DNA from 4 places in the Xanthomonas hawaiiensis genome. Region 3 is predicted to be linked to each of the others. Evidence: predicted binding sites of a transcription regulator. Region 3 holds the regulator's gene; each other region holds the start of a gene.

The links. Region 3 encodes FliA, which starts transcription of late flagellar genes. Its sites were predicted from a motif close to TAAAGTTTNNCNNNCNNNGGCCGATAA; they were not measured.
Region 1: PG878_RS13080 (methyl-accepting chemotaxis protein) is a predicted target of FliA. The motif match lies at 2,890-2,916, and genes of this name have one in related genera.
Region 2: PG878_RS15435 (methyl-accepting chemotaxis protein) is a predicted target of FliA. The motif match lies at 1,815-1,841, and genes of this name have one in related genera.
Region 4: PG878_RS07615 (GGDEF domain-containing protein) is a predicted target of FliA. The motif match lies at 2,377-2,403, and genes of this name have one in related genera.

The regions. Positions count from the first base shown of each region.
Region 1 covers NZ_CP115873.1:3,030,514-3,035,308, forward strand. The annotation lists gene PG878_RS13065 (phosphate/phosphite/phosphonate ABC transporter substrate-binding protein) at 1-702, opposite strand, end outside; gene PG878_RS13070 (RNA methyltransferase) at 854-1,612, opposite strand; gene PG878_RS13075 (inositol monophosphatase family protein) at 1,731-2,558, shown strand; gene PG878_RS13080 (methyl-accepting chemotaxis protein) at 3,026-4,795, shown strand, end outside.
Region 2 covers NZ_CP115873.1:3,620,637-3,625,431, forward strand. The annotation lists gene PG878_RS15430 (DUF2339 domain-containing protein) at 1-1,639, opposite strand, end outside; gene PG878_RS15435 (methyl-accepting chemotaxis protein) at 1,896-2,972, shown strand; gene PG878_RS15440 (hypothetical protein) at 3,264-3,725, shown strand; gene gap (type I glyceraldehyde-3-phosphate dehydrogenase) at 3,867-4,795, opposite strand, start outside.
Region 3 covers NZ_CP115873.1:2,582,311-2,587,105, forward strand. The annotation lists gene flhF (flagellar biosynthesis GTPase FlhF) at 1-1,069, shown strand, start outside; gene PG878_RS11150 (MinD/ParA family ATP-binding protein) at 1,056-1,940, shown strand; gene PG878_RS11155 (RNA polymerase sigma factor FliA) at 1,937-2,686, shown strand; gene cheY (chemotaxis response regulator CheY) at 2,706-3,098, shown strand; gene PG878_RS11165 (protein phosphatase CheZ) at 3,099-3,710, shown strand; gene PG878_RS11170 (chemotaxis protein CheA) at 3,715-4,795, shown strand, end outside.
Region 4 covers NZ_CP115873.1:1,748,961-1,753,755, reverse strand. The annotation lists gene PG878_RS07625 (penicillin acylase family protein) at 1-1,036, shown strand, start outside; gene PG878_RS07620 (right-handed parallel beta-helix repeat-containing protein) at 1,119-2,165, shown strand; gene PG878_RS07615 (GGDEF domain-containing protein) at 2,500-3,576, shown strand; gene PG878_RS07610 (GGDEF domain-containing protein) at 3,797-4,795, shown strand, end outside.

The DNA.
Region 1 (4,795 bases), 450 kb from region 3:
ATACGGCTCGCTGCGGTAGATCACCCGGAAATCGCGGAGAAAGGCCGGCGGAATGCGGCGCTCGTCGTCCCAGTCGAGGTTGCTGAACGCCCCGGCGTCCACCAGGTGCTTGTGCACGAAGGCGGCGATGTTCAGTTCGGAGCGCGCGAACACATAGCCGACCGTGTCCGCCGAGGGCTGGTCCTTGGTCGAGAGCAGGATCTCCGGATGCAGATCGTGCTCGAACAGCGTCATCATCGGCACCAGGTAGGCGCTGGTGGACAGCGTGCTCTGCAGCGCCAGGGTGTGGCCGCGCAGATCGGCAAGCGCATGCATCGGCGCATCGCGGCGCACGAAGAACACGGTGTGGTACTGGCGCACGCCGTTGCGCTCGGTCAGCAGCAGCGGCTTGGCGCCGCCGCGCTGCTCCAGCGCCATCGCGGTGGCGGCGGTCTCGGTGACCCAGTCGACCCGGCCACGGCGCAGGTAACTGCTCATCTGCTGGCTGTCGCGCGCCATCAGGATCTGCCCGGAGGTGATGCCGACCTCGCGCATGCGCGGCACCACGTAGTCCAGCAGCGGCTTGAGTTGCTCGTAATGGGCCTTGGGGTTGTCGCTGATGCGCCCCAGCACCAGGACCGAGGGCCGCGCGTGCACGGACGCGGGCCAGCAGATCGCCAGCGCCAGCCACACCACGACCACCCGCCAACGCGAACTGGACAAACCACGATCCCCAAATAGACCTTGCAAAGCCTAGCCGAAAGCGCATGCCGGTGACAGCGTCACAGAATGGCGCCCGCCGCGCCCGCGTCCCTCGCCCGCCCCGCGCCTGGCGACAGGTGCCGCGCTCGTCGCCTTCGCGCCCTGACAGGCCTCAGTTTTCGGCCTGTCCGGCCAGGCGCGCCATGCGCTGCGCATCGGACAGCACGCCACGCAGCAGGCGCACCTCCTGCTCGGTCAGCTCGGTGCGCAGGAACAGCCGGCGCAGCTTGCGCATCGCCGAATCCGGGGCGCGCCCCTTGTGAAAGTCGATGTCGTCCAGGGTCTCGGCCAACTGCCCGAACAGGCCTTCCACCTGCGCATGACTGGCCGGCGCCTCGCGAAAGCCCGGTGCCGGCGCGGGTGCCGGGGCGACGCCGCGCAGCTGCGCCAGGCGCAGTTCGTAGGCCAGCACCTGCACCGCCGCGGCCAGATTGAGCGAGCTGAACGCCGGATCGGAGGGAATGTGCACGGCCGCATGGCACAGCTGCAGTTCCTCGTTGGTCAGGCCGGTGCGCTCGCGGCCGAATACCAGCGCCACTTCCGCCGGCTCGGCGCTGGTCGCGGTCAGGCGCTGCGCGGCATCGGCGGGCAGCAGTTCCTCCAGCGACACGCGGCGGCTGCGTGCGGTGCAGCCCAGCACCAGCCGGCAATCGGCCACCGCGTCGCTTAGCGCAGGCAACACCGGCGCCTGCTGCAGCAGGTCCTCGGCCCCGGCGGAACGCCGATAGGCCTCGGTTTCGAGCTCGCATTCCGGCGCCACCAGCACCAGCCGCGACAGCCCCATGGTCTTCATCGCGCGCGCCGCCGCACCGATGTTGCCGGGATGCTGGGTCCCGACCAGGACGAAGCGGATACGGGTGGAATCGGTCATGGCGGCACGGCAGGCGAAGCGAACGGGGGCGTAGATGGTAAACTGTGCGGCCGGCCTTGGCGCCGGACTGCTCTTTTCCTCCTCCAGACCCACCTCCGCCTTCTCGGGAGCGCTTGCCATGCAAAAACCCGCCGTCACCGTCATGGTCAAGGCCGCCCGCCTCGCCGGCAACGTCCTGTTGCGCCACATCAACCGCCTGGAAGCGCTGAACGTGGTGCAGAAGGACCGCATGGACTACGCCAGCGAAGTCGATGCCGATGCGGAGAAGGTGATCGTCAAGGAACTGCGCCGCGCCTATCCCGACTACGGCGTGATGGGCGAGGAAGGCGGCGTGCAGGGCGGCGGCCGCTACATGTGGGTGATCGACCCGCTCGACGGCACCAGCAACTACCTGCGCGGCTTCCCGCACTACTGCGTGTCGATCGCCCTGGTGGAGAACGGCGAGCCGGTCGACGCGGTGATCTTCGATCCGCTCCGCAACGAACTGTTCACCGCCAGCCGCGGCAATGGCGCGGTGCTCAACGACCGCCGCATCCGCGTCAGCGAGCGCAAGGAACTCAACGGCGCCATGGTCCACACCGGCTTCGCCCCGCGCGAGCGCAAGCGCGCCAGCCCGCAGCTCAAGTGCGTGGATGCGCTGCTGGTGCAGGCCGAGGACATCCGCCGCACCGGCTCGGCGGCGCTGGATCTGGCCTATGTCGCCTGCGGCCGCAGCGACGCCTACTTCGAAGCCGGGGTAAAGGCCTGGGACATCGCCGCCGGCGTGCTGCTGGTGCGCGAGGCCGGCGGCCGCGTCACCGATTTCAAGGGTGGGACCCTGGGTCGCATCGACGACCGCGGCCCACAGCAGTTCCAGGTGGTGGCCGGCAATCTCAAGGTCGGCGACGCGCTGCAGAAGCTGATCGTCAACACAGGCTTCGCCGGCGAGTTCGACGCGAAGTTCTGAGCGCGGCGGCCGGCACTGCGCCGGCGCAGCGATATCGAAACAGCAGAAAGCCGCGCACTCGCGCGGCTTTTTTTGTGCCCGGCATTCGCGGATCCCGCGCTCGGGAATTCCCGGCGATCGCCGCGCGCGGTGCAGGTCGCGTCCTGCAAGGAAGACATCTCCGCCCGAGGCGGCACGCTGCGCGCCAGGCGACTCACGCCATGCTCACGCATTGCACGCCGTGCGCTTCACCGCTGCTTGATTGGCGCTTGCGTAGAAGAACGCGTACGACGTGCGCCATGCAGGCACCACGGCCTGGCGATGCACACGCTGCGATCGACGGAGAAAACCCTAAAGATCCCGAAAACGCGGCCGATACAGATGCGGGTTTCTGCCCGAACTTCCCCCGCTGATCCGTGCCAGCGTTGCCGTCCCTGCGGCAACGGAGGCCGGTAGCGCCGCTCTCTCGCATCTATCGGAGATCTCGCGTGTCCTTCCATCATCTCACCGTCACCAAGCGCCTGGCAATCGGCTTCTGCGGCGTGATCGCCATGTTATTGCTGGTGGGCATCACCAGCCTGATCGGCTTCCGCAAGTTCACCAGCGCCGCCGCGCTGGACGCACACACCTACAAGGTCATCACCCTCGGCGACCGCATGCTGGTGAGCCTGCTCAACATCGAGAGCGGCGCGCGTGGCTTCGCGCTGACCCGCGACAAGTCCTACCTGGAGCCGTTCGACCTCGGCGAACGCGAGTTCCAGGCGCAATGGCAGGAGTCCAAGCAGCTGACCGCCGACAACGCGGCGCAACAGGCGCGCCTGCAGACCCTGATGCAGGACTACACGCAGTTCATGGCGACCAAGCGCAAGGCGGTGGAGCACATGCGCAACACCGTCGCCGACAGCGACGACGCCCAGTTGGAGGCGTTCCGCACCGTCGGCAAGCAGCAGATGGACGGGCTGCGCGCCACCATCGGCCAGTACGAGGACGCCGAACGCGCGCTGCTGCAGGTCCGCAAGGCCGAGAGCGAGGCGCGCGCGCAGTCCGGCGAATGGACCAGCCTGGTCGGCATGCTGGTCGGCATCGTCGCCGCGATCCTGCTCGGCCTGCTGGTGCGCAACAGCCTGATGCGCCAGCTCGGTGGCGAGCCGGCCTACGCGGCCGACGTGGTCCGCCGCATCGCCGGCGGCGACCTGTCGCAGGAGGTGCGTCTGCGCAGCCAGGCGCCGTCGCTGCTCAACGACATGCGGCAGATGCAGGAGGAACTGCGCACGGTGATCCAGGCGCAGACCGAGATGGCCCGGCAGCATGCCGCCGGCCAGATCAGCTTCCGCATGGACGAGGCGCGTTTCCCAGGCGATTACGGGCGCATGGTGCGCGACACCAATGCGTTGGTGCACAGCCATATTTCGGTCAAGCAGCGGCTGATCACGCTGATGGGCGAATACGCCGAAGGCGACCTCAGCCGCGACCTGGAACAGTTCCCGGGCGAGATGGCGATCCTGACCGAGACCATGGCCAAGGTGAAGCGCAACCTCGGCGCGATCAATCAGGAAATCGACCTGCTGGTGCGCGCCGCCGCGCAGGGCGACTTCTCGCGCCGCGGCGAAGCGCAGCGCTTCCGCCACGCCTTCCACGACATGGTCGCCAATCTCAACACGATGATGACCGGCACCGAGACCAACCTGGCGGCGCTGTCGCAGTTGCTGCGCGCGATCGCCGCCGGCGACCTGACCCAGACCATGCAGGGCGAGTTCCACGGCGTGTACGCACGGATGCGCGACGACGCCAACGCCACCGTTGCGCAGCTGACCGACATGGTCGGCCGCATCCAGCAGGCCGCGGCCAGCATCGACACCGCCGCGGGCGAGATCGCCAGCGGCAACGACGACCTGTCGCGCCGCACCGAGCAGCAGGCCGCCAGCCTGGAGGAAACCGCGGCATCGATGGAGGAACTGACCGCCACGGTGAAGCAGAACGCCGAACACGCGCGCCAGGCCAACCAACTCGCCGCCGGCGCCGCCGCGGTCGCCTCGCAGGGCGGCAGCGTGGTCGGCCAGGTGGTCACCACCATGGACGGCATCGAGGTCGCCTCGAAGAAGATCGCCGACATCATCGGGGTCATCGACGGCATCGCCTTCCAGACCAACATCCTGGCGCTCAACGCCGCGGTGGAGGCCGCCCGCGCCGGCGAACAGGGCCGCGGCTTCGCGGTGGTCGCCAGCGAGGTCCGCACCCTCGCCCAGCGCTCGGCCAGC
Region 2 (4,795 bases), 1.0 Mb from region 3:
GCGCGGGCATGGCGGCACGCTCGCGGCGATAGCACCAGGCGCTGGCGAAGCCGGCCAGGGCCAGCAGCAGCGCGCTCATGCAGGTGGCATTGGCCACGGCCTGGCTGTCCTGCACCGCCGCATCCAGGCCCAGGGTGAAGCCCAACGCGGCCGCCAGTTGCAGCCCGGCGCCGCTGAGCTGCGGCAGCCAGCGCCGCTGGCGCAGGCCCAGCCACACCAGCGCCGCCCCCTCCAGCGCGAACACGCTGGCGGTCGCGCGCGCCGACAGCGCCAGCGGCACCGCCAACGTGGCGAAGCCCACCGCCAGCACCGCATACGCCTGCCCCAGCAGGGCGAAGCGCGCGCGCCGGATCAGCGCCGCGGCCAGCAGCGCATAGAGCGCCGCCAGGCCCAGCGCGCACAAGGCCAGCGGCAGGCGCTCGCCGCGCAACAGCCCGGCCTGCAGCGAGAACGCGATCAGCGGTGTGCCGAACAGCAGGCTGCCGTCGATCAGCGCGCTGCGCGCGGCCTGCTGGCGCCGCGCGTACAGGATCGGGATCAGCAGGTAGAAGGCGAAGAACAGCAGCAGGAACGGCTCGGTGCTGGCGAACTTCTCCGGCCGGTACTGCAACACGCCCCACAGCGTGCCGATGCCGAAGGTGAAACCGAACCCGAGCAGGTTCAGCACCCGCCACGGCCGGTACCAGGCGATCGCGAACACCGCCGCGTTGAGCAGCGCGTAGTAGGAGAACAGCGCCACGTGGTTGCCGCTGCCGGTGGACAGCCACAGCGGCGCGAGGAAGCCGGCCAGCGTGCCCAGCACCGCCAGGGTGCGCGATTCCTGCGCCACCGCCAGCACGCACATGCCCGCGACCAGGGCGATGCTCAGCGCCAGCGCCGCGCCCGCCGGGATCAGCCCGGACAGCTTGAACGCGGCGAACACGGTCAGCAGCAACACGCCGATCGCCCCGCCCTGCAGGGCCAGCGCGAAGCTGCGCTTGCGCGCGCGCTGGCGCCAGCCGAAGGCCAGGCCCGCCAGCGACGCGGCGGCGATGCCGGCGTAGCGCAGTTGGATCGGCATGCGCAGCCAGCCCTGGTCGCCGGCGTACTTGAGCAGCGCGGCGACGCCGGCCAGCAGCACCAGCATGCCGATCTTCACCGGCACGTTGCCCTCGGTGAACCAGCGTTTGACCCCGCTCACCAACCGCTCGATCGGGTCGGGCCGGTGCGGCGCGGCGATCGCGGCCGCCGCGGCGGCACGCGCCTGCGCTTGCGCCTGTTGCTGCTCGGCGCGCTCGACCGCGGCGGCCAGCGTCGCGAAATCGTCGGCGTGCTGCGGCATCGGCAAGGGCGGCGGCAACGGCGGCGGCGCGCCCGCGTCCTCCACGACGAGGGGCGGACGCGCGGGCTCGGGCGACGCCGCGATCGGCACGTCCTCGGCCTGCGTCCCGGCGTCGACGGCGGATTCCGGTTCCCCCGCCGCAGCCGCAGGACCGGCCCAGGCCGTCGCAGGCGCCACCGGGGCGGCCGCCATCCGCGCGACCTTCGCCTCGAGCGCGGCGAGCCGCTGGCGCAGGCGCGACTGCCCGACCAGGGCCACGATCAACAGCACCGGCATCGCCAGCACCGCCAACACCACCAGCACGACCAACATCTCCATTCGACTCGCATCTCCACGGCGGTGGCACGGCGCGTCTGACGCGCACCAGGTGCCCGGCGGCGCCGGACCTGGCGCAGATGGTAGACGAGTTCGGGACCGACATCGGCCCACAGACGAGGCCGCAACCCAGGCAGGGCAAGCCTCGGCGTTCCGACGAACGGTCTTCACACCACCCTCAAGTCGATGAATCGACGGCCGCTACACCCCTTACCGCGTCGTCCGTCTGCTGTTCCCTCCCACCCCTCCGGCAGCATGAATGAACCTACCCGCCCACCCCGCCGAAACGGGGATCGATGACCATATCCGCGCCGTCGTCGGCCTGTCCGACCAACTGCTCGGCCAACTGCGCCGCTCCTTGCAGGGCATCGACGCGATCAACCGCACCACCCACATGATCTCGATGAACGCGCGCATCGAATCGGCGCGCATCGGTGCCGCCGGACGCGGCTTCAGCGTCATCGCGCAGGAAATGGACGGGCTGTCGCGGCGCGTGGCCGAGGCCACCCAGGACCTGGACAAGGTCGCCGCGCGCACCAGCGCGGAGATGCGGCAGACGCTGAGCCGGCTGCAGGACGACGTGCGCCGCACGCGGCTCAGCGAACTGGCCTTGAGCAACATCGACCTGATCGACCGCAACCTCTACGAGCGCAGTTGCGACGTGCGCTGGTGGGCCACCGACGCCGCGGTCGTGGCGGCGGCGCGCACCGACAGCGACGCCGAGGCGCTGGCCTACGCGTCGCGGCGCATGGGCCAGATCCTGGATTCGTACACGGTCTACTTCGACTTGATCCTGGCCGGCAGCGATGGCCGCATCCGCGCCAACGGCCGGCCGCGGCAGTTCGCCTCGGTCGGCAGCGACGTCTCCGCGCAGCCGTGGTTCGAGCAGGCCATGCGCACCCGCAGCGGCGAGGACTTCAGCTTCCAGGGCGTGCACGCCAGTGCGCTGGCCGACGGCGAGCGGGTCCTGGTGTACGCGTGTACGGTCCGCGAGGGCGGCCGCATCGATGGCCGCGTGCTGGGCGTGCTGGGCATCGTGTTCCGCTGGGACGCGCTGGCGCAGACGATCGTGCAGCGCACGCCGCTGTCCGAATCCGAGTGGGGCCGCAGCCGGGTCTGCATCGTCGACGCGCAGGGCCAGGTGCTGGCCGACTCGGCCGGGCGCATGCTGCAGGACCGGATCGACTTCGACGGCCGCGACGCCTTGTTCAAGCAGCCGCGCGGCGCCGTGCTGATCGACCTCGACGGCCGGCCGCACTGCATCGGGCATGCCGCCTCGCCCGGCTACGAAACCTACCGCACCGGCTGGCACTCGCTGATCCTGCAGGCCCTGTAGCCCGCCCACAACGCAACGGCGCCCTGCGCAAAAAGCGGCAGCGGATCACGGAGCAGCGCGCGCTCCGTGATCCGCTGCGCGCGCAGCTGCACGCCGCATCGCGCTCGCGATCCCGCCATCCGCCTTGCCGACAGGGGCGTCGTCGCTGCCTGAATGCCGCTGCGCGCTGTATTGACGACGTCATTTCGCCATGCCTAAGCTCGCTGCGCCGCGCTGATGCCGGACCGGCACATCGCCTTGACGCGGCCGGTGCATTCTGGATTGCAGACGCCCCTTCCCAGGTAAACGGACATGACCATGAAACCCTTTCGCACCCTGCTGATCTCGGCCATGCTGGCCGCGTCCTTCGCCGCTCCCGCCCTGGCCGAAAAGGTCGACAATCCGGAGCTCTACACCCCCGATGCGGTGAAGAAGAACATCGTCATCGGCAAGACCACCAAGGAACAGGTGCGCGCGATCTATGGCGAGCCCAAGCACGTTTACAGAACATCCGGAAAGGAAGGCGGTTACGAAAAGTCGTGGACCTACCGGCCGGGCGAGTCGCACGGCGAAAAGATCCGCGGGACGGCAACCACCGTACTGAAGCGCATGCTGCCCGGTTACTACACCGGCCAGGCGGTCAACGAAGCCCAGGATCACGGCGTCGGCGCGCGCAACGTCAAGTCCTACGATCTGGAAGTGGAATTCGATGCCAATGGCGTCGTCACCGACTATCGGCAGTCCGAAAGCAACCAGTCGCGCGACGCGCTGTAACTGCCTGCGGCATCCAGCGCGCCGCGGCAGATCCAGCGGCCTGCCGCAACGAAAGAGGAGCGCTCACGCGCTCCTTTTTCGTTACCTCGATCTCGATGACGGCGGCGCAGGCCAACCCGAACGCCACCACATGACCGCGGCTTACTTCGCCACCACCTTGACCATCTCCAGGCACTTGTTGGAATAGCCCCACTCGTTGTCGTACCAGGACACCAGCTTGACGAAGGTGCCGTCCAGGGCGATGCCGGCATCGGCATCGAAGATCGAGGTGCGCGCGTCGCCGCGGAAATCGGTCGCCACCACCTTGTCTTCGGTGTAGCCGAGGATGCCCTTCAGTGCGCCTTCGCTCTGCGCCTTCACTTCGGCGCAGATCTCGGCGTAGGTGGCCGGCTTTTCCAGTTCCACGGTCAGGTCGACCACCGACACGTCCGAGGTCGGCACGCGGAAGCTCATGCCGGTGAGCTTCTTGTTCAATTCCGGGATCACCACGCCGACCGCCTTGGCCGCGCCAGTGCTGGACGGAATGATGTTCTCCAGGATGCCGCGGCCGCCGCGCCAATCCTTGTTGCTCGGGCCGTCCACGGTCTTCTGCGTGGCGGTGGCCGCGTGCACGGTGGTCATCAGGCCGCGCTTGATGCCCCACTTGTCGTTGATCACCTTGGCCAGCGGCGCCAGGCAGTTGGTGGTGCAACTGGCGTTGGAGACGATGGCCTGGCCGGCGTAGGTGCTGTCGTTGACGCCGTACACGAACATCGGCGTGTCGTCCTTCGACGGCGCCGACAGGATCACCTTCTTGGCGCCGGCGTCCAGGTGCTTTTGCGCGGTGTCCTTGGTCAGGAACAGGCCGGTGGACTCGATCACCACGTCCACGCCGACCTCGCCCCACTTCAGCGCCGCCGGATCGCGCTCCTGGGTCAGGCGGATCTTCTTGCCGTTGACCAGCAGGTGGTTGCCGTCGACCGACACCTCCGCCTGGAAGCGGCCGTGCACGGAGTCGTACTGCAGCATGTAGGCCAGATAATCCGGCTCCAGCAGGTCGTTGATGGCGACGATCTCGATGTCGCTGCCGA
Region 3 (4,795 bases):
GGCCGCGCCGGCCTGGCGCGACGACGTGCCCGCGGTGGCGCTGACCCCGGTGGCGAGCCCGGCCCCGGCCGCGCCCGTCGCGACCGCCGATGCCCCGGCCGCTGCCGGAATCCCGGCGGCCGCGGCGCTGGCGGCGGTGCCGACCTTCCCCGCCCCGCAGAACGACGAACAATTGACGCAGCTGCGCGACGAACTGGCGCTGATGCGGCAGATGATCGAGCGCGAGATGAACCGCCTCACCGACGAGCGCCTGCGCGGCTCGCCGGTCCGCGCCCAGGCGCTGGAGCTGATGGACGACTACGGCTTCGACAGCGGCATCACCCGCGACGTGGTCATGCAGATCCCCGCCGACCTGGAGCTGCACCGTGGCCGCGGGCTGATGCTGGGCCTGCTGTCCAAGCGCCTGCCGATCGCCGCGCTGGACCCGCTCGAGGAAGGCGGCGTGATCGCCCTGATCGGCCCGACCGGCGCCGGCAAGACCACCACCATCGCCAAGCTGGCCTCGCGCTTCCTGGAGCGCCATGCCGCCCGCGACGTGGCCCTGGTCACCACCGACACCATCCGCGTCGGCGGCCGCGAACAGCTGCACAGCTACGGCCGCCAGCTCGGCATCGCCGTGCACGAGGCCGACAGCGACGCCGCGCTGCAGCAGCTGCTGGAGCGCCTGGCCGACTACAAGCTGGTGCTGATCGACACCGCCGGCATGGGCCAGCGCGACCGCGCCCTGGCCGCCCAGTTGCACTGGCTGCGCGCCTCGCGTGTGGTCCGGTCCTTGCTGGTACTCCCCGCCAACGCCCATTTCTCCGACCTGGACGAGGTGGTGCGCCGGTTCGCCGGCGCCGACCCACAGGGGGTCATCATGACCAAGTTGGACGAGACCGGGCGGTTCGGCAGTGCCTTGTCGGTGGTCGTGGACCACCGCCTCCCCATCACCTGGGTGACCGATGGACAGCGCGTGCCGGACGACCTGCACCGCGCCAACGCCGCCAGCCTGGTATTGCGCCTTGAAGATTTGCGGCGCGCTGCCGATAAGCCCTGTACTCCGGAGCAGACCCATGCCGTCGCGTGACTACGTCAATCTGACCAATGCCTTCCCCCTGTCGGCGACGCGCAGCGAACCGCTGGGTCCGGTGCGCACCATCGCCGTGACCGGCGGCAAGGGCGGCGTGGGCAAGACCAACATCTCGGTCAACCTGTCCATGGCGCTGGCCGACATGGGCAAGCGCACCCTGCTGCTGGACGCCGACCTGGGCCTGGCCAACGTCGACGTGCTGCTGGGGCTGACCCCCAAGTTCACCGTGGCCGACCTGGTCGCCGGGCGCTGCACCCTGGAAGAGGTGCTGATCGACATGCCCAACGGGCTGATGGTGGTGCCCGCCGCCTCCGGCCGCCGCTACATGGCCGAGCTGCCGCCGGCCCAGCACGTGGGCCTGGTCAACGTGTTCTCCGAGCTGCAGCGCGAGCTGGACATCATGATCGTCGACACCGCCGCCGGCATCACCGACAGCGTGCTGACCTTCTGCCAGGCCGCGCAGGACGCGGTGGTGGTGGTCTGCGACGAGCCGGCCTCGATCACCGACGCCTACGCCCTGATCAAGGTCCTCTCGCGCGAGCGCGGCGTGGACCGGGTGCAGATCGTCGCCAACATGGTCCGCGACCTCAACGAAGGCCGCCTGCTGTACGACAAGCTCAGCCGGGTCTGCGAGAAGTTCCTCGGCGACGTGTCGCTGAACTACCTGGGCTGCGTGCCGCAGGACGACTGGCTGCGCCTGTCGGTGCAGCGCCAGCAGCCGGTGGTCAAGGCCTACCCGTCCAGCCCGTCGGCGCAGGCGATCAGCGAGATCGCCCGGCGCACCGCACGCTGGCAGGCGCCGACCGCCCCGCGCGGCAACGTCGAGTTCTTCGTCGAACGCATCATCCAGCGCGGGGTGGCCGCATGAACGCCGCCGCCCACTACCGCGCCGTCCAGCGCAACAGCGCCAACGACTACATCGCCCAGCACTCGGACCTGGTCCGGCGCATCGCCCACCACCTGGCGGCGCGGCTGCCGGCCAGCGTCGAGATCGACGACCTGATCCAGGCCGGCATGATCGGCCTGATCGAGGCCTCGCGCAGCTACGACGCCGAACAGGGCGCCTCGTTCGAGACCTACGCCTCGATCCGCATCCGCGGCGCGATGATCGACGAGATCCGCCGCGGCGACTGGGTGCCGCGCTCGGTGCACCGCCGCGCCCGCGACGCCGCCTCGGCGATCCGCAAGATCGAACAGAGCACCGGCCGCGCCGCCGCCGCCAACGAAGTGGCCGCGGCGATGGACATGCCGCTTCCCGAATACCTGCGTTTGATGGAAGATGCCGCCCGCGGCCAGGTGCTGAGCCTGGAGTCGCGCATCGAGGACCATGGCGAGCTGGATACCATCGCCAAGGGCGGACCCAATCCGCAGCAGATGCTCGAGCGCAGCGAATTCGGCCGCGAGCTGGGCAAGGCCATCGCGCAGTTGCCCGAACGCGAGCAGTTGGTGCTGTCGCTGTACTACGAGCAGGAATTGAACCTCAAGGAAATCGGCGCGGTGCTCGGGGTCAGCGAGTCGCGCGTGTGTCAGATCCATGGCCAGGCCACGGTACGGTTGCGCGGACGCCTGAAGGCGTTCGAGGTCGCCGATGCCGGTCTGGAAGACGAAGAATAGGAACCCTTAGGAGTCAGTGGTGAACAAGAACATGCGGATTTTGATCGTGGACGATTTCTCGACGATGCGACGCATCGTCAAGAATCTGCTCGGCGATCTGGGCTTCACCAACACCGCCGAGGCCGAAGACGGCAACAGCGCCCTGGCCGCGCTGCGCTCGGCGCCGTTCGAGTTCGTGGTCACCGACTGGAACATGCCGGGCATGACCGGCATCGATCTGCTGCGCAACATCCGCGCCGACGACAAGCTCAAGCACCTGCCGGTGCTGATGGTCACCGCCGAGGCCAAGCGCGAGCAGATCATCGAGGCCGCGCAGTGCGGCGTGAACGGCTACATCATCAAGCCGTTCACCGCGCAGACGCTGCAGGAGAAGCTGGGCAAGATCTTCGAACGCCTGGGAGCGACCGCCTAAATGGAAGCCACCGCCGAACGTACCGCCCTGATCGAACGCCTGCAAGGCGCGCTGGACGCGCTGGAAAACGGCGACGAGGCCGGCTGGCGCAGGGAGATCGACACCCTCGCCGCCTGGCGCACGCGGCCGATGATGCAGGGCCTGAGCCGGCTCGCGCGCGATCTGGGGCAGGCGCTCGGCGAACTGCCGGTGGTGCCCAGCGAGGCCGGCGAGCTGGACGACGCCTGCTCGCGCCTGGACCACGTGGTGGAGATGACCGAACAGGCCAGCCACCGCACCCTGGACCTGGCCGAGGAATGCCGTGCGCTGGCCGACCAGCTCGCCGCCGGCGGCCTCAGCGGCGACCAGGGCGAGATCCTCGACAAGATCCGCCACAACCTCACCGAAATGGCCCTGGCGCAGAGCTTCCAGGACCTGACCGGGCAGATCATCCGCCGCGTCGCCGGCATCGTGCGCCGCGTGCACGAGGGCTTCGGCGCGCTGGGTCTGCCGCCGAAGGAAGAAAACAAGAAGGCCGACGGCAGCCTGGCCGGCCCGGCCCTGCCCGGCCTGGACCGCCACGGCGTGTCGCAGCACGACGCCGACGACCTGCTGTCCGGATTGGGACTGTAATGCCATGAGCGCCGTACCCGACGACATCGCTGCCGACTTCATCATCGAGGCCCAGGAAATCCTGGACCGGCTCGGCGAGCAGTTGGTGTCGCTGGAGCAGGCGCCCGAGGACAGCGGCCAGCTCAACGCCGTGTTCCGCGGCTTCCACACGCTCAAGGGCGGCGCCGGCTTCCTGGCGATCAACGCCATGGTCGAGCTGTGCCACGCCGCGGAGGAAACCCTGGGCATGGCCCGCGCCGGCCAGGCCACCCTGCAGGCGCGGCACTTCGACGCCGCGCAGCAGTCGCTGGACTACCTGCAGTCGATGCTCGACGCCTTCGGCAGCGGCCAGGAGCCGCCGCGCGCGCCGCCCGAGCTGATCGCGCAGTTCGACGCCCACGGCGACGCGGCGCCGGCAGCGGCCAAGAGCGCCGCGCCGGCGCCCGCCGCGGCACCCGCCGCCGTCCCGGCCACCGCCGCGGCCGCGGGGGACCTGATCAGCGACGACGAATTCGAGGCGCTGCTGGACCAGTTGCACGGCGATGCGCCGCCGACGGCCACGCCGCAGGCGCTGCAGCCGGCGCCGCGCGCGCCCAGCGCCGCGCCCAAGGCCGCGGCCGCCCCGGCCAAGGCCGCCGAACCCGAACACACCGTGCGCGTGGACACCAAGCGCCTGGACGCGATCGTCAACCTGATCGGCGAACTGGTGCTCTCGCGCAACCGCCTCAAGACCCTGCGCGTGCGTCTGCGCGACGAGGAACTGGACCGCGCGGTCAGCAGCCTGGACATCGCCACCGCGCGCCTGCAGTCGGCGGTGATGCGCACGCGCATGCAGCCGGTGGGCAAGGTGTTCTCGCGCTTCCCCAAGGTGGCGCGCGACGTCGCCCGCTCGCTCAACAAGGAAGTGGAGCTGGAACTGATCGGCGCCGACACCGAGCTGGACCGCAACCTGGTCGAGGCGCTGGCCGATCCGCTGGTGCACCTGGTGCGCAACGCGATCGACCACGGCATCGAGGCGCCGGCGCTGCGCGAGGCCACCGGCAAGCCGCGTGGCGGCCACGTGCGCCTGTCGGCGCAGCAGGAAGGCGACTACGTCAGCATCGAGG
Region 4 (4,795 bases), 830 kb from region 3:
CGGCCCGCTGCCGCTACGCGGCGCGCACTGCGCGGCCGATGCGGTGACGCACGACGTGCGCGCGTCGGTGCCGGCGGACGCGCGCTGCGCGCCGTGGCCGCTGTCCACCACCCAGTCGCCGCAGCGCATCGACCCCGCCGACGGGCAACTGTGGACCGCCAACGCCCGCGTGGTGGGCGGTGCCGCGCAGGCGCCGCTCGGCGACGGCGGCTACGCGCTGGGCGCACGCGCGCAGCAGATCCGCGACGACCTGCGCCTGCATCCGCACCTCGACGAACGGCAGTTGCTGGCGATCCAGCTCGACGACCGTGCCCTGTTCCTGCAGCGCTGGTGGGCGCTGCTGCAGCAACGCGATGCCGGTGCGGCAACGCCGGCGCTGCACGCCGTGGCGCAAGCGTCCAAGCACTGGGAAGGCCGCGCCAGCATCGGCTCGGCGAGCTACACCCTGGTGCGCGCCTGGCGCCTGGCGGTGCTGACCCGGATCCGCGACGGCCTGATCGCACCGGCGCGTACAGGATCGGAGGCCGATGCCGCACCACCGGCGCTGCCGCAACTGGAAGGCGTGGCCTGGCCGCTGCTGCAGCAACAGCCGCTGCACCTGCTGCCGCGCCGCTACGGCAGCTGGCAGGCGCTGCTGGAAGACGCCGCCGCCGAGGTGCGCACGCACCTGCAGGCCGAAGGCCCGCTGGACACGCGCCGCTGGGGCCTGGAGAACCGCGCGGCGATCTGCCATCCGCTGGCGCAGGGCCTGCCCGGGCCGCTGCGCGGCTGGCTGTGCATGCCGGACACCCCGCTCCCCGGCGACGACAACATGCCGCGGGTGCAGCGCCCGGAATTCGGCGCCTCCGAACGCATGGTGGTGGCGCCCGGCCACGAGGCCGACGGCATCGTGCACATGCCGGGCGGCCAGAGCGGCCATCCGCTGTCGCCGTTCTGGGGCGCCGGCCACGCCGACTGGGTGCAGGGCCGTGCCACAAAGTTCCTGCCCGGCCCGACCTTGTACACGCTGACATTAAGCCCGTCCGCACCACAATGACCTGATCTCGGTCCGCGCTGGCGTCTGCCCGCATGCGCTGGCCTGCCGCCTTCCCTCCCCCCACTGCCGAGTCTGCCTACCGATGAAGCGCCCTCCCCTGCTCGCCCTGTTGCTGCCGCTCGCCGCGGCCGTGTCGTTCTCCGCCAGCGCCGCGCCGGCCGCCGACGCGCCCACTGCCGCCGCCGACTGCAGCGTGCGCGCCGAACCCGGCGACGACCTGCAGGCCGCGATCGACCGCGTCCCCAACGACGGCAAGCCCGCCACCGTGTGCCTGAGCGCCGGCGAATTCCCGGTCGGCAAGCTGATCTCGATCCAGCGCGACGGCCTGCGCCTGCGCGGCCAGGGCGACAGCACCGTGCTGCGCATGCGCGACCACGTGCAGCAACCCACCATCGTCATCGGCGACTACCAGAACGAGCGCCCGATCCGGCCGATCCGCGACGTGCGCGTGGAGCAGTTGCAGATCGTCGGCGGCACCATCGACAAGGAGTTCATGCCCGAGCGCCCGTACCTGAGCAACAGCCTGGTGGTGGTGCGCAACGGCCAGAACATCCAGCTGACCCACCTGCGCGTGAGCAAGTGCCGCAGCGCCTGCCTGCTCAGCGAGTTCGACAGCCGCGACCTGCTGATCGCGCACAACGACGTGTCCGGCGCGACCTGGGACGGGGTGTCGTTCAACCGCACCGCCAAGGTCAAGCTGATCGACAACGTGATCCACGACAACGTCGCCGCCGGCATCACCACCGAGCACCTGGAGGACAGCGAGATCCGCGACAACCGCCTGGAGCGCAACGGCAGCCAGGGCGTCTATCTGGCCGACGCGCGACGCAACCTGTTCGCGGGCAACCAGTTCATCGACAACAAGGGCGCCGGTCTCTACCTGACCTGCTCGATCCGCCAGCGCACGCCGCAGATCCTGTGCTGGGACAACAGCATGAGCCAGGACAACACCTTCGAGAACAACACCTTCCGCGGCAATCCCTACACCTACACCATCGGCGTGGACAGCGCGGCCAACTGCACCGGCCCGGACTTCCGCCCCAACCTGTGGCGCAAGAACAACCAGGCCGATGCCTCGGGCATCGACATCCAGCCCGAACGCTACGGCCACTGCGTGCGCTTCGAGTAGGCGCACGCGGCCGCCGCGCCTGCGGCACACCGCCCTGCTTCGGCAGGGTGGCGTGGCGGCCTGACGCGGCAGGCGACCGCCAGCCTTCGCGCCTGCGCATGACCACGCCCGGGCCTGTGCGGCCTGCGTCCCCTGCCTCGCCCATCCGGCAGCAGACATCTGCCCGCCGCGCCGACCACGACGGGTGCGTCGGCGAACGCGGCAAAGCCGCTCAAGCTCTCCCTGCAGCGGCCGCTAACCGGTGACGACGCCCCAGCGACCGACGGACCGCGCTGGACCACCGACCGGCCGTGCTGCAGGCGCTGGAGTGCCGCGGCGCGCTCTGGGAGAGCAGATGAACTACCACCTTCATGTCCGCCGTACCCTCGACCGGCCGATCCTGGCGATCCAGGGCCTGACCCTGTGCGTGTGGCTGGCGCTGCTGCTATGCAACCCCGACCTGCGCCATCCACTGGACCCGCGCTACGCGCTGGCGTTCGTCGCCATGCTTGGCAGCGCCGCGGTCATGCGCATGGCCAGGCAATCCTGGCAATGGCGGCTGGGCGCCTTCCTGTCGGCGATCGCATTCGACGCCGCGTTCCGGCTGCAGCTGCATCACATGGGCGGCGCCAGCGCGACCTGGATGCTGCCGGTGGCGGTGACCCTGAGCCTGGGCTACAGCGTGCTGTTCTGCCACTCCCGCGACTATCTGCTGGCCCTGGCCTGCACCTGGGCGATCATGCTCAGCTGGCACGACAGCCTGGTGCCGACCGCGGCCGACCTGCCGCTGCTGGAACTGCTGGTGGCGGCGGTGACGATCATCGGGCTGGCCATGAACCACGTCGTCGTCACCGCCCTGCGCAGCCACTACGCGCATCAGGAAAACGATCGACGCCTGGCCGCTACCGATGCGCTGACCGGCCTTCCCAACCGGCGTGCGCTCATCGCCGAGTTGGAGGCCGCGATCGGCGCTCGGCACGCCGTGCAGCTGGCCATGCTGGAGATCGACGAGTTCGAGCGGATCGGCGCCGAGCACGGCCACCACGTCGGCGATGCGGTGCTGCAGGCGCTGGCGACGGAGCTGGTGCGGCTGGATCCGCGCTGCCGTGTCGGCCGTCTCGGCGGCGAGGAATTCGGCCTGCTGTTCGAGGGCGTGTCGCAAGCCAAGGCGAGCGAACGGCTGCAGCGCCTGCAGCAGCGCATCCGCAACCTGCGCGTGGACGGGGCCGCGTTCACCTGCAGCATCGGCCTGGCCTCGTTGCCGGCCGGCGGCGAGGTGTCCGACCTGCTCGCACGGGCCGACCGCGCGTTGGCCGCGGCCCGGCACGCGGGCCAGGGCAGCCTTGGCCTGGACGGCGCCACGCCGGCCGCGGCCGGCACGCCCGCGGCGTTCGCGCACGATCCCGGCCTGCCGGCGGCCACGCCGCTGTAGCGCGCGACGTCGGTGGACGTGACGGCGTCCGTCTCCGCCACGGCGTGACGGGCGCAAGCGCAATGGCCAATGCCGGCGCTGCGAACAGGCGGGCCAAGCCGGGCGCGTCGCCACCGCTCAAGCTCACGCGCCGGGATGCCGATAAGCTCGCACCGCTCCAGTGCCTGCGCGTCGGCGCCCGCACTTCACCAACCCGCCGGGACGCAGCATTGCGCAGCACATGACGTACCCGGAGCACATCCGCCACCTGCTGGGCCGCTCGACCACCGCCATCCAGGCGCTGACCCTGTCGATCTGGGTGGCGACGCTGCTGCTCAATCCGTATCTGCAGCGACCATGGACCCTGGTCAACGCGATGCTGCTCGCCGCCCTGCTGGGCGCCGTGGCCAGCACGCTGCTGGTTCGCCGTTTCTGGCAATGGCGTATGAGCGGCGCACTGTACGTGCTGCTGCTGTCGTGGGCGTACCAGGTCGAACTGCGCCAGATGGGCCTACACGGCACATTCTGGTGGCTGCCGACGACCGCCACGCTGTGCTTGGGCATCAACCTCCTGTTCCCCTTTACCCGAGACTACCTGCTGGCGCTGGCCTACATCTGGACGATCATGCTGATCGGTCGACCGCTGCCGCTGGCCGCCGATGGCGATCCAACGCTGCTGGGGCTGCTGGTCGTGGCGGTGTCGCTGATCGGCCTGGCGATGAACCGCACGTTCGCGCGCAGCATGCTGACCACCTACCGGTTGAAGGAAGACTACCGACGCATTTCCGAGACCGATGCGCTCACCGGGCTGGCCAACCGCCGCGCCCTGATGGCGCAGTTGCACGCGCTTGCGAGCGCGCGCCGCGATTGCGGCACGCTGCAATTCGCGATGCTGGACATCGACGATTTCAAGCAGGTCAACGACACCCATGGCCACGATGTCGGCGATGCCGTGTTGCGTGCGCTGGCCGCGGAACTGACAAGGCTGGAGCAAGGCTGCCGGGCCGGCCGACTCGGCGGCGATGAATTCGGGATCGTGCTCGACGGCATGAGCGACACGCAGACCGAGGATCTTTTGCAGCGGTTGCTGGAACGGGTGCAGCGGACCAGCGACAAGCGTGTGGCCTTCACGTTCAGCGCCGGTGTCGCACGCCTGCGCCCGGACGGCGACATCTCCGATCTGCTCAAGCGTGCCGACCGTGCGCTGTATGCGGCCAAGCGCGACGGCAAGAGCCGGATC